Regions from separate parts of the Bacillus lumedeiriae genome, predicted to be linked through region 1. Evidence: riboswitches for the same ligand, from Rfam matches in the RefSeq annotation. Region 1 holds a riboswitch; each other region holds the start of a gene.
The links. A riboswitch is a leader RNA that binds a small molecule or an ion and turns the genes downstream of it on or off. The one in region 1 is predicted to bind cyclic di-GMP.
Positions count from the first base shown of each region.

Region 2: linked by a shared signal. The riboswitch ahead of QYG89_RS16555 (Spo0E family sporulation regulatory protein-aspartic acid phosphatase) and the one ahead of QYG89_RS16255 (PAS domain-containing protein) in region 1 are both predicted to bind cyclic di-GMP.
Region 3: linked by a shared signal. The riboswitch ahead of QYG89_RS15855 (Ig-like domain-containing protein) and the one ahead of QYG89_RS16255 (PAS domain-containing protein) in region 1 are both predicted to bind cyclic di-GMP.
Region 4: linked by a shared signal. The riboswitch ahead of QYG89_RS14960 (sensor domain-containing protein) and the one ahead of QYG89_RS16255 (PAS domain-containing protein) in region 1 are both predicted to bind cyclic di-GMP.

Region 1 is NZ_JAUIYO010000023.1:16,475-19,943, forward strand. It holds gene QYG89_RS16250 (methyl-accepting chemotaxis protein) at 703-1,095, opposite strand; partial or broken gene QYG89_RS16255 (PAS domain-containing protein) at 1,132-1,557, opposite strand; cyclic di-GMP riboswitch class I at 1,531-1,617, opposite strand; gene QYG89_RS16260 (YjfB family protein) at 1,879-2,079, opposite strand; gene QYG89_RS16265 (hypothetical protein) at 2,101-2,340, opposite strand; gene QYG89_RS16270 (retron system putative HNH endonuclease) at 2,540-3,193, opposite strand; gene QYG89_RS16275 (AAA family ATPase) at 3,180-3,469, opposite strand, start outside.
Region 2 is NZ_JAUIYO010000026.1:9,259-12,727, forward strand. It holds gene QYG89_RS16550 (hypothetical protein) at 1-1,416, shown strand, start outside; gene QYG89_RS16555 (Spo0E family sporulation regulatory protein-aspartic acid phosphatase) at 1,594-1,782, opposite strand; cyclic di-GMP riboswitch class I at 1,819-1,903, opposite strand; gene QYG89_RS16560 (replication protein) at 2,936-3,469, opposite strand, start outside.
Region 3 is NZ_JAUIYO010000021.1:24,215-27,683, forward strand. It holds gene QYG89_RS15845 (S-layer homology domain-containing protein) at 1-706, shown strand, start outside; gene QYG89_RS15850 (hypothetical protein) at 780-950, shown strand; gene QYG89_RS15855 (Ig-like domain-containing protein) at 1,092-2,216, opposite strand; cyclic di-GMP riboswitch class I at 2,245-2,367, opposite strand; partial or broken gene QYG89_RS15860 (PDC sensor domain-containing protein) at 2,856-3,469, shown strand, end outside.
Region 4 is NZ_JAUIYO010000017.1:42,632-46,100, forward strand. It holds gene QYG89_RS14945 (molybdenum cofactor guanylyltransferase) at 1-120, shown strand, start outside; gene moaA (GTP 3',8-cyclase MoaA) at 164-1,174, shown strand; gene QYG89_RS14955 (MogA/MoaB family molybdenum cofactor biosynthesis protein) at 1,198-1,719, shown strand; cyclic di-GMP riboswitch class II at 1,827-1,910, shown strand; gene QYG89_RS14960 (sensor domain-containing protein) at 1,953-3,469, shown strand, end outside.

The DNA of each region.
Region 1 (3,469 bases):
ATTTATATAGCTAACCTCAGCTTTAATACTATATGAACCCACCTTGATTTTCCGGCATAACGACTGTTCGTCTCACCTGTTTACATCAATGTAAAGACAACATTCTTGTGTCGGCTTAATAAATTAGATCTATATAGGATAGTTTCAGGGTTCTGACAATTTACAGCATGAAGATGCAAAAAACGGATTGTCCGGAAAGAAACCTCTCCACACAATCCGTTTTTACCTTTCTTTAAACCGACGTTACATTCAATTAATACTAAACACATATCATAAAAACCAGGTGAGATCGCACGCGTAGCTATCTCAGTATCCGGCGAAGTCGGGGTCAATACTCTTGTGTTGTTCACTTATTTATTTTTATTCCCTCACAATTGTATGTTACGACTCTCCCACATGATAAAATAACCACTATAAGAGAAAAGCGATCAACTTGGAAGTGAAAAAATATGACTTAACAATCATTTACGATTATAAAGAGCATCCTGATATCCTATCTGGTCACTGCAACAATTGTGAGAATACCCCATTTAAAAGCCCGATGAAAAATAATATTTTCCTCAGAGAATGCTGTGAGTGCAACATGAAGAAAAGTATTTAACCTTTGATAAACAGTAAATGTTGAGTAAACAATAAATAGCCAGCCTCCGCCTATATAATAGTACTTGTTCTCCTTATTTTGATGATTGATAATCTATCTTTTTATTTAGCAACCTTCTCAAAGTCTTCAATGTTTTTATTGAATGTAGATTGAGTTTCTATGATTGTTTCTTGCAAAACATCTGTTATTTCACTAACTCTTTCTACTTCCTTTATGATACTTTCTACATTCGAATCCACATTTTTAATGGCATGATCAACATTGCCAGCCAATCTCCGTACTTCATCAGCTACAACTTTAAAGCCTCTTCCATGTTCCCCTACCCGAGCAGCTTCAATGGCTGCATTTAAGGCCAGCATATTTGTTTGAGAAGAAATACTGCGTATAGTTTTAGATACTTCACTGATGAGATCCGTTTGTTTTTTTAATGATTCAATGGCTTGTAGTTTTTCATTGGAATTTGCAACAACTATATTTACTAGCTCTGTAGGCATATCTTTCAATTGAGAAATGATTTTCTTCGTATGATTTTCACGTTCCGTAATATTAGTTGCGATTTTAAGAATTCCATTCACTTTACCTTCTTCATTCCGCACTGGAATATAAGTAGCTTCCAGCCAAAGTAAATTCCTTTCTTTGTCGACTCTTTGAATTTTTTCTTGGAACTTCTCCCCTTCACTGAGATTATTCCATAGCTCTACATATTTTTCACTGCTTCTAAATTCCATCGTGCAGAACCGTTCATGTCGCATATTCTTCATCTCATTAACTGTATAGCCCAAAGTCTTTGCAAAATTTTCATTTACCCAAATCACTTCTCTGTTTAAATTGAATTCTATCATGGCTAAATTTGACTCTAACGCAACTAAAACGGATGTTTCATCTAATACTTGAGTACTTGTACTAATCATTCGTTTATCCCTCATTCTAGAGGCAGCCCAGCCATCATAATCCATTTGATTTTAGACCCGTCGGCTTTGCGCCCTGACCTTTCGATCAGTTTGCTTTTCACATTTTTAGTAAGTAATAGTTATATTATACTTTTTTCCTTAGTGTAGCGTAGTGTTTTATGAGTAATAAAAAGTACTTAATGGCTGAAATCAGTAATGTTGCATAGTAGAAAGAAGGCTAGTAAACATAGTATTTAGTATGATGAAGAACAAAACACCGTACAGACAGCCTAAATTAGAGAATGAAAGTGCGTAAATAGAGACCCTAGGAAAATCGCTAGAGTCTCTTTCTTCTAGTGTAATGGATGGGCTGATATCCATCACTCTCTATAATTTCACATCAATGTTCCCACCCAAATGCGGCTGGGCAGCACGTTGGATAGCTGTGGCATCCGCAGTACTCATCAACTTCTGGAGAGCTTCGCCTTGCTGTTTCGCATCTCCCATTGCCATTTTCATGACTGACATCGAAGCCTGCTGCTGGACTTGTCCTTGACTTAACGCGATTGACATAAGTGCGATATCCATAGAAACACCACCTTTCTTTTACTAATGAACAACCGATTGCAACTGCTGTTCTAGGGAATGAACTTCCTGTTTCAAAGTGTTTAATTGACCGTTCAACTTATCAATTTCTAATGACGTAAGCTCATGATCACGAGCGTATTCAGCTAGTTCTTTCATTTCATACAGCTTTTCCTCTATCGCTTCTAAGATGCCGTCTTGCTTCTTGCACCATTCGATCTGTTCTTCTAGAAACTTTTTATGATCCTGTTCATCCTTATTCATCTAGTTTCCTCCTGTCAAACAGCTTTTTATGGTGATTATGAAAGATGGCCTGCTGGATCGAGTGGTGACAATGACTGCTTTTTTCGATTAAGCCACTACCATTTATGCTTCTTGAAAAACTCTGTGGATCATTCCTGTGAAACAAGATTTTCCGAGAAGCGACACCGGAACTACCGTGGCCTCTAGAAGATACCTTTTATTATAAGTAGGTGTTGATCAATTGCTTAATATAGGAAGAATAATCTGCCTCTTCATTAGCAAATTCCATTATATAATCTTTATAAAAAATTTCATCTTTTGGACTTGGCGTTAATTTTGTTTGAACGATTAGTTTCATGACTTGTTCTTTTATTCTATTTCTAGATTTAACAAGTGATTCCCTATTCAAATCAGCATGTTCAATTGTTGTTTTCCCCCTACCGCTTTTCGCAACAATTTCACCTGTTATTACATCAAATTCAATAAAATCAGCTGGATCCTCTATCGCTGGATCAATAATCGGGTTTCCATCATTCCATTTGTTCCCTTTTGCCATATTACATTTTTGACAGCACCAGTGCAAATTATTCCAACTGTATATTAAATGATGAAATCGAGGATCGGCTTTAGGTTTAAGGTGCTCAATATGTTCATAGCTGGCAGTGCCTATCCCATACTCACAGTAACAGCATTTAGCCTTATACATTTTTTCTAAAGCACTTCTGACATCTTGTTGGTTATATTTATTTTTATAGGAATCTGTAACTTTGCTAAATTTCCCCTTGTCTTTAACTTGTGAAAGCAATTCTTGTGTCCATGTGTTCCCATTTACTTTTAAACTATCAGGAGTATTAGTCCGCTTAACCTTCCTCATTATTCTCCATCTCCGTTACTTTATCCCCTATTGCATTCAACTTTGCCAAAGTTACTGCTGGATCATCTTCAGGAAGCGTACGATATAATCTCTTTGTGATTAACTCAAGTATATTCTCTTCCTTTTGGGTAAGCTCCCCTTTTAATTTTTTTGAATAAAGTCTCTGTACTTCTTCAACTTCTTTTTGTACGGTGGGGACTCTCGTAAATGTTCCCATTATGTTTGTTAAGATATCTTCAACAAGCCACCCAAAGGGACTATGTTGATTTTCATCAA
Region 2 (3,469 bases), on a different contig from region 1:
ACAGAAAATGTAGAGGAAACCTTAGCAACACCTTCGGAATCAAAAGAAGCAGAATCAGAAAAACCTTCCGCCTTGAGTGCTTATTACGACATCGTCGTTGAAATGATCGAACCTCATGGTATTCTGACTGAAGACAATGGAGAAAATCAAGGGCTAGCATATGCTAATTTAATCGACTTTAACGGCGATGATTTACCAGAACTGTACATGATTTCAGCACAGATTACCGATGAATTTCATTACAAAGAAGAAGTATGGACATACAAAAATGACAAGGCGGCCGAAATCTTTTCAAAACAGTATAAGAATGAAGGCAGGAGTGGAGATATTTCCTCACGTTCCATTGCAACAGTAGATTCAAAATCATATTTAGTAGACACAGGCGGCTATTCCGCCGGAAGCCGGGGAAACGATCCAAGTATATCCGAATATCTTCAGAGGCATATTTTCCTATCCTTAGAGGGAACTGCTTTTGTAGAAAAGGACAATGTAATGGCTATAGAACAATACTATGAAGACAGCGACAAACCCCGTATGATATATGAACAGAGAAAAAATGATACAGTGGACGAAATAACAGCAAAAGAATACAAAACAATACTAAAGAAATATAACAGCGACAGCAGCTTAATGCTGATTCTTGATGACACCGGTTCAAAATCGCTTAATTTCGCTGTCTCAAATAATAAAGAAACAATTAAAACATTTCTTCGCTCGCTAGATCCGGGAAAGTTTCCAAAACTGAGCGATGGTATTTCCTCAAGCTTGGAAAAGCCTATGAAAAATATTTATGATGATCTTACAACGGATGAAAAAAGGGACCTTATTGAATACTTGTATCAATTTTCTAATAGCCGCAATATAAACGTCAAGAAAGATGACGGGACTCAAGTGATAGAAGCCATAGCTAACGGCTTATATTATCAGTCGTTCATCGATGTATCCATTGATTCGCTGGAGGATCAATCAATCATCGACGACAGTTTTTCCTATGTCGCATACCCAGCTGACCGGATCAGCGAACTAGCAGAAAAATTGTTTGGTACTGCTGTTGAGCGAAAAGATTACGGGCTGTATGCAAAATATAAAGATGAAATTTTTTATTTGTTGGACGAAGGAACTAATAGAGGTGCCAGCTCTCCCCAGGTAGAGAAGTTTATTTCAATAGGCGACGACCTTTATTATGCGCAATTCACTATCTATGAATTTGAATTTAATGAAAAAGATCCAGAAGAATTAAATTATCTCGCTCCAAAAGAAGTATGGACCGATGCTGAATTCACAGATTCGTATGAATCAGAAAAAGGATATGCAATTTTAAAAGAAGCAGAGCAAGACGGTGAAAAGACATGGCATCTTGTTATATTTGACAGAAACGGAGAAGTATTAAACAGTAAAGAGCTTGAATCATTTTAAAACTATTTCAACAATAATATACCCAAGAACAGACCATCCCATATAAGATGATCTGTTTTTGGACTAACATTTATTATTTACATAACGCTCGTTATCAGTACAGAAAAGAACCCTCATAAACAGATCATTTTTGCTGCCTGTTCAATTAAAGCGAAAATTGATTTAGTATTCAGATACTTATTTTAGTGCTAATACGAGGGTACTATTAGTTTTATTTTGCAAATGTTTTTGATAAACCACGATGAGTTCATCTAACTCTTGACTGCAAAAAAGGGTGTCATAACTATTTAATCCAGTTAACCTTACCGTTTGGACCAATTCCCTTTTTAGTTGATTGATTCTGCTTTCTAAATTGTCCACTTCCATACACACCGGTAATCCTCCTAAAATATGCATTTTATTTTAGGCAACTCAGCCATCATAGTTAAAAAACCTTAGACCTGTAGTTTTGCGTCCTTATTTTTCAATAAGTTTGCCTTTTCTTGTTAAATATTACCGTAATACGATTACTAAATTTGTCGGATTATGTTGTTTCTATTTGAATAATTTTGGTCTCTTTTTTGAATGTTAATGAATGCATGATCTTTAACAATATGACCTTTTAGTTAGATAAGATCTCTAAGCGTCAAATGAATACTCCAAAAATTCCTTATCTCACAAAGAGTTTCATTCTTCATCTCGCTTCTTCTCTATGCAGGATTGTATGCACTGTTGATTTAACAAGGTTTCTGGCCCTCAAATTAGCCTAGTGGCTGCATAAAAAAGTGAGGTTTTATACATTCAGTTAAGCTGTTACTGCAGTAATTTTAGGTGCATCGCAAGAAATGACATCAATAATGTGATTTAAACAGCAAAATTGATAGTGAACAAAATTTGCAGGTAAACATATATCTTCTCTTTCAATCGTGGCTGATTCAATAAAATCCAAGTACTTTGACTTAGTATATATCCGAAAAACTTCTCCCTTTGATATTTCATTGTCATCTAGACAATCAAAACATTCATTGATCACAGAATACGATACATAAAACATCAAAATCTATTTGTATCGGTGACAAATGTTTTATACCTAAACCAACATTGACCTCCTTACTCCTTCCAATAAGTAATCTCAATGAATTATCTTCAGGTTCAAGTAATTTCTCCAAGTAAATATATCCGCTCCAGTCCATCAATTCACAGAAATTCATTGGTTATCAGTCCTCATGTATTTTAAAGGTTTTCAAAACAGCAAAACTTCAGTTAACACAGTAAGCATACCTACAATAAATAAGATGGTAGCCCCTGCGCGCTAACGCTTGCCCACCGCTGCTCGCTCCGAGGCTGTATCCCCTTATTAAGTACAATAAGCTCCCCTATATAATTATTAGGTTTATAATCACTATTTGCTAAATTCAAACACTAAAAGACCCCCAGTACGGGGGCAAGCAAAGTAAGGAGTAGAGCCTCTGACCCTCTAAACGCGAGCAAGCAGGCTAACGCCTATAATATAAGGGCGACACACCATGAGACACTTTTATCATAGTTGTTTCAACAAACGATAAAGATGGGATCGATGCACGCCTAATAGCTTAGCCAACTCAGCTTTCGTTGCTTTAGGATGTCTCTCTATCGCTTGCTGCAGCTGCCATAGTTTATCCTCAGTCTTATCTTTCTGCTGCTCTAAATACTCCTCACGCGCAACAACGCCCTGCTCACGACGCTTTTCTGTCACACGCTTCTTATCACGCACTCTCTTACGTCTGCGCTTCTCATTGCCATCAATGATCGTCCGTAAGTGTTCCTGTTCCTCTGTCGTGATCTCCAGCCATTTAATAATCGTTGCATTCTTTAAATTGTATCCAGCGCCAGGATAGCCCTTGGCGATCGCTTCTTCATTTGCCTTCGCATCACTCTTCGCGATCCATGCCTTTTCTGCACTCCTAGTCGCTCGTATAACCTCGCGTTCTGGCAAAGGCTCTTTAAACTCGCTATTAAACTCTAGCATCTGTTCCAAGGCATCTGCTGTATCATCCGTCAAACAGCAGCTCCAATACCGGTATAAAAAGCAAAA
Region 3 (3,469 bases), on a different contig from region 1:
TGGCGTCTTTGAGCCTGGACAGCGATTTTATCCCGATACGAAGCTGACACGCGCAGAAATGGCGCGCACGGTTGTAAAGGCGCTATCTCTTCATGGAAAACCAGCTTCCTCATTTTCGGACGTGCCGGATTCCCATCCAGACGCTTCCTATATTAATGCACTCGCAGCAAACGGCTTAACATCGGGAGTAGGCAACAATAAATATAATCCGGACGGCCTTGTAACACGCGGCCAAATGGCGATTTTTATGCTGAATATTGATAATTTCATTGGCCCTGATCAAGACCCTGAACCGGAATACAAACCTATTTATTCGATTGATCCAAACTTCGCTGTGAACAGCACCGAATATGAAATTTGGAAGATCGTGAATCAAGAGCGGGCTAAACATGGGGCTGCTCCGCTTAAACTTGCTGTTGATGTCAGCTTTGTCGCCCGTACAAAATCAAAAGATATGCACGACAACGAGTACTTTAACCACACATCACCGATATTCGGAAGCCCATATCAAATGATGAACAGCTTTGGCCTGACCTACACATGGGCTGGAGAAAATATTGCCGCTAATCAATGGGATGCTGAACACGTCATGGAATCATGGATGAACAGCCCCGGGCACCGAAGCAACATTCTAAATCCATCGTATACTGAAATCGGCATCGGCGCCTATAACCGCTACTATACACAGATGTTTCTTACGAGGTAAGTGAGTCCATTGGAAAGCACACCTATTTTTGCAGTGCCTTTTCATCAATAAAAGCGGAAAGAGGGGATACCAGATGGTCAAGCTAAGAAGAAAAGAAAAAAGACGGATAAATAATGAACGTTATTCTATCGGTGATTTTTTTCTCGACCTTCTTCTTTGGGTTCCAGAACTGCTGCTTCTGCCTATTCGATTATTGTTTTTAGGAATCCGACTGATTGTTCGATGGATCGTGGATTTTTTTTAATCAAACGAACGACGAAAATGATTGCACACATTTTTTTCTTTCATTTGCGGCCGGATGATCTGCCTTTCTAGTCTCCCCCTGTCCATTTCCAGAAAAAGAAGAGCGATTCACCTACTTGCGTGATCGCTCTTCTTCCTTATTTTATTTCACTGTAAAATTCATTTTCACTGAATTTTTCAAGTTTGTGCCCGCTGTATCTGAGATTTTTTTGCCGATGTAAAGTGTATACGTTTTACCTGCTTCGTATGGCTGCAGCGGTGAAACGGTGATTGTTTTCGTGGCATCTGAATAGCTGAACGTTGTTTCTACAAGGTTACGCTGTTCATCTAGAACGACAATATCAAGCTCCGACAGTGTGGCGGCATCTAGCTTTTTACTAAATTTGATTCGCCATTCTTTCGTAACTGGTGCATTTTTGACAGGTGTTCTTTCTTCAACGGTCTCATCTTTGTCAATTTCTTCTTTTACTTTATCCTGAATTTGGGTAATTGCTGCCAGTACAGCATCAATGTCCTTATGAAGGGCAGCGATGCGATCATAGCGCTCCTTCAAAGCAGCTTTGTCCGCTCCTCTGGAAGACAAGGAATCCAGCTGCTTTGTGACAGCATTCAATCGGTTATGAAGGGCCTTGAACTTCCCCATGTAGCCCGGGTGCTCTTTTACTTCATTTTCGACTTCATCCTCGTCATCGTCTGCATCTTGATCATCATCTTCTGCTTCCGCTTCTTCTTGATCCCCTGTGTCTGTCAGCTCATTGTCTTCTATTTCTTCAGTCGGTTGTACAGTTTCATTTGTTATTATTTCTTCTGAGCTGGCTTTCGCTTTATTTTCGACAGTTTCACTCACAGGTTGTTCATCCGTTTGAGGCTGCTCTTCTGTTTTTTCACCATCAGTCGTGCTTTCATCTGCTGGCTTTTCTTCTGTCTGCTCTTCAGCGTCCTGTTTATCTTCCGTTTCTGCCCCATCTTCTACTTGATCATCGTCGTTATCTTCAATGTCAGTTAGTTTTGTTTGATACTTGATTAATACTTTTTCAATTTTATCTAACTGTTTGTCAATCGATTGCAGCTGCTTCATCTGACCGTGCTGCTGTTTGTCTTGATGTTTGTCCTGGTGTTTGTTTTGATCCTTTTTGTTTTCCTGCTCTTTCACTTTTGTGCTGTGTGCCGTGTGTGCATCGTCCTTTGGTGATGCGTAGGCAGGACCTGATAACATCATTCCTGCTGCGAGAACCGCGGCGGCCACTGGTGTCATTTTTTTGTACATTCCCTTTTCCTCCTCTTTTTCTTCGGGCAATGGCAGCTGGCTGGCATAGAGTAACACGATCGGGCTGGTTGAAAACAACTATCAATCCCCGGTCTCCTTAGCCCCTATAGCTTTGTGACATCAAATTTCTTTGATTGTACGTTGTCTATATCGGTGAATTCTTAAAAAATTTATAGATTGAAAGTGAAAAATAGGTAGATGGAATTACTTTAATGTCGAAAGGAGCATCGCAAATTTAATTAAGAGAGAGTAATCTCTTTATTTTTCCTTCCCAAGAAATTTACGAAATAAAAACAAAAACTTTTGGACTATCATATATACACAAAACAAGGTCCATAGTATGATAGACGTGTTAAAAATTTTCGCAATTTTGGTTATTTATGGAGGGGTATGATGGGTAGAAGCCAATCAAAAAGAGGCCTAAAGATGGGACATAAGCTGATGATTGCTATGACGGCTTGTTCGCTTCTGATCGTAGCGATCATGGGCACAGTAAGTGTCACGAAAAGCAAGGAGCTTTTAGAAAAATATGCGTTTGAACATGCCAAGCTTTCTGTTGATAATCATTCGAAAAGCTTAAATGTAACGATTGAAAAAATCCAATCATCCGTCGATGGTTTAGCTGTCACAACACTTGCTATGCTGGATGATGTGGAAGCACTTAAAACCGATCCAGCTTATGTCGCATCCTTCCAAGAAAAAGTGCGGCCGATTGCGGATCAGTTTTCTAAACAGACAGAAGGGGCGATGGCTTTTTACATTCGCTTTAACCCTACATACACTGCGCCGACTTCAGGTCTGTTCCACGCGGATACGAACAATGACGGCACAATTGAACAATTAGTTCCGACGGATTTCAGCCAATATGACCCGTCTGATATCGAACACGTTGGCTGGTACTACGTTCCAATGAAGGCGAAAGAGGGCACGTGGCTCGACCCTTACAACAATGAAAATATCAATGTTAAAATGATTAGCTATGTTGTTCCATTGTTTAAAGATGGGGAAGAAATCGGTGTGGTTGGGATGGATATTCGTTTTGATCTTTTTTCCGACGCCGTGGCCAACATGAAAACATCTCCTCATAGTTACGGTGCACTGCTTAATGCAAATCAGCAATTTTTGATTCATCCTACATACACACAGCAAGAAACTTTAGAAAAAGTGAATCATGGACTTTCTGAGCAATTGAAAGGACAAGGTTCTGGTGTGGCCGCTGTAAATGCGGGCAAACAGGAAGAAATTGTTTCCTT
Region 4 (3,469 bases), on a different contig from region 1:
AATGTGAAACAACTAACTGAAGTTGAATTACAATCAGCTGACAACTGGTTTGAAAATATTAATACGAAGGATGCCTACAGTCAATTATTTGCTGATGGGTCAAGTGATCCGCTATATTAACGGAAATCTGCAAAATTATGCGGCATCCAGAAAGGGGAATTGAATGAAGCAAGTAAAAGATCAATTCAACAGACCGCTGAGAGACATTCGGATTTCCTTGACGGATCAGTGTAATTTCCGCTGCTCTTATTGTATGCCGGCTGAGATTTTTGGCCCAGATTATCCGTTTTTACCGAAAGAGCACTATTTATCCTTTTCAGAGATCATTCGAGTGGTTCAGGCGGTAACAGAACTCGGCGTAGAGAAAGTCCGATTGACCGGCGGCGAGCCGCTGCTGCGGAAAGATCTGCCCGAATTGATTCATGATTTATACACGAAAACAATGATCAAAGACATTGCTCTAACGACAAATGGCGTGCTGCTTCCGAAATATGCGAAAGAGCTGAAAGATGCCGGCTTGCAGCGAGTGAATATTAGCATGGATGCACTTGATGACGACATCTTTAAGAGGATGAACGGACGCTCTGTCAGCGTGAAAACTGTGCTAAAAGGAATCGAAGCGGCGAAGTCGGCGGGCCTTGACATTAAAATAAATATGGTCGTTAAAAAAGGTGTAAATGACGAACAGATTTTGCCGATGGCCGCCTACTTTAAAAATGAAGGCATACCGCTCCGCTTTATTGAATTTATGGATGTCGGAAGTACAAATGGCTGGCAGCTTTCCTCTGTTGTGTCCAAACAAGAAATCGTTGAACGGATCGATCGTCAATTTCCTGTGAAGCCGGTTGATAAAGCATATTATGGTGAAGTAGCGGACCGATATATATACGCGGATGGCAGTGGTGAGTTCGGCGTCATTTCATCCGTGACTGAGTCATTTTGCTCAACATGTACCCGGGCAAGAGTGTCTGCTGACGGCAAGCTATACACGTGTTTGTTTGCGACGAAAGGCCACGATTTAAAGCCAGTGCTTCGTTCTTCCGCTTTAGTAGAAGAAGTGAAAGAGTACATTGCATCCATCTGGCAGCGCCGGACGGATCGTTATTCTGATGAACGGACAGAAGAAACAGCGAAAAAACGGCCAAAAATTGAAATGTCTTATATTGGTGGTTAGTTACAAGGAAGGGAATGGTGTCCATGAGTGAGAGGCAAGTGCATGCTCATAAAAAGCAGGCAGCGAGGCATGTCGCCTGCCAGGTGTTGACAGTCAGTGATACGAGAACAGAAGAAACAGATAAAAGCGGAAGGAAAATTAAAGAATGTTTAACAGCGGCCGGCCATTCCGTTGCACGTTATCACGTTGTTCCCGATGAAAAAGAAAAGATTCAGCAAATCGTTTTACAAGGAATTCAAGACCGGGACATTGATGCTGTCATTATCAACGGCGGAACGGGGATTGCCAGACGTGACGTGACGATTGAAGCAGTCACTCCTTTGTTTGATAAAGAACTGACTGGATTTGGCGAACTTTTTCGCTATCTTAGTTACACAGAAGACATCGGTTCCGCAGCGATGATGTCCCGAGCAGTGGCCGGGGTAGCTGACAAAACGGTGCTGTTCTCGCTTCCAGGTTCTACTGGAGCCGTCACGTTAGCAATGGAAAAATTAGTGCTTCGAGAAATTGGTCACATTGTTGCCGAATTACACAAGGAAAGTTAGAAGCTCTGCCACATTTTTAGATTGACTTATTAGGTCTATCGAACTATGATGGATTGTGTAGGAATATAATGGTTTGTAAGTTACATATTACATGTCTATATAAAAAATTGTATGATGGAAGCGATGAACAGTCATTCGTATGTGGGCACTTGAATGGCTTGGAGCAACTAGTGCAACCGACTCTGCTTTTTAGGGTCGGTTTTTTTATTGAACATAGGGGTAGGAGGAGCAACATGATAAGTAAAGAATCTGAGACGTCTAAATTGCCTATGCATTCGTATTCGCAAGATCGGTTAATGAAGGGAAATGAATCATTTGAAAGTGTATTGAAAGAGTTAACAGATGTCACATATGCACTAGATCAATCTTCTATTGTTGCGATCACGGATCGGCAAGGGAAGATTCTTCACGTAAATGATCAGTTTTGCAAAATTTCCAAATACGAACGGGAAGAGTTAATCGGGCAGGATCATCGGATTTTAAACTCTAATCATCATCCGAAAGGATTTTTCAAACAAATGTGGACGGCGATCGGCTCCGGGGAAATTTGGAGAGGTGAAATTAGAAATAAAGCAAAAGATGGTTCCACTTACTGGGTAGATACAACGATTGTTCCTTTTTTAAATAAAAAGGGGAAGCCCTATCAGTATGTTTCGATCCGCAATGATATTAGTTCTCGTAAACGAATGGAAGAAGAAATAAGAAGGAGCGAGGAAAAGTACCGTTTAATTACAGAGAATTCATCTGATTTGATCTCGGTCATTGACCCGGAAGGAAGTTTCCGATACGTTTCACCTTCCCATGCAGCATGGCTGGGCCATCATCTTTCTGAATTACAGTCCAGTCAATTGTTTCATTGGGTGCATGAAGAAGATCAATCCTCTTTGCGGAATGAAATCGAGCTGTTGTCCGCTAAGAGGAGAACGTCTGCCCGCGTAGAATTTCGTATCCGAACGAGTAAAAATAAATATAAAGACATGGAAACGAGAATCAATCCAGTTTGGGATGAAGAAGGCAAAGTGAAAAAACTCGTGCTCGTCATGCGGGATGTGACGGAGCGGAAAAAATCCGAACGGCTCATTTACCATTTAGCTTACCACGATACATTGACTGATCTGCCGAATCGCCGGTTATTTATGAATCGTTTACAAAAGGAAGTCGATCAGGCAAAACGTTCTTCTTCTCGGCTAGCTGTTATGTTTATCGATTTAGACCGGTTTAAGCACGTGAATGATTCATGGGGACATGAGAGCGGCGATTTTATTCTAACAGAAGCAGCCCAGCGCATTCAGCGGGCTCTTCGTTCCACTGATGTAGTGGCCCGATTAGGCGGAGACGAGTTTACGGTTTTGTTGACGGATGCAGCAAGTACAGAAGAAATTGAGCGGATTGCTCATAGAATCCAGGCGCATTTTCAAGAACCGATTGAGCTTGCTGGTCAGATATATACCCTTACTTGCAGCATCGGAATTGCGCGGTTTCCTGATCACGGAAAAGGAGCGGATGAACTATTAAATAAAGCCGATACTGCCCTTTACGCGGTGAAGGAGCGGGGACGAAATGGATATGCGGTGTTTGAGGCTAGTATGGAAGAGAAGTCGTTGGAACGTATTCTTTTAGAAAATGAGTTGAGAAAAGCGATTCATCTTGAACATTTTCATATTGACTATCAGCCGAAAATGGATATTTCCAAAGATGAGTTAATTGGAATGGAAGCGCTGGTTCGCTGGAATCATCCGGAACTAGGGAA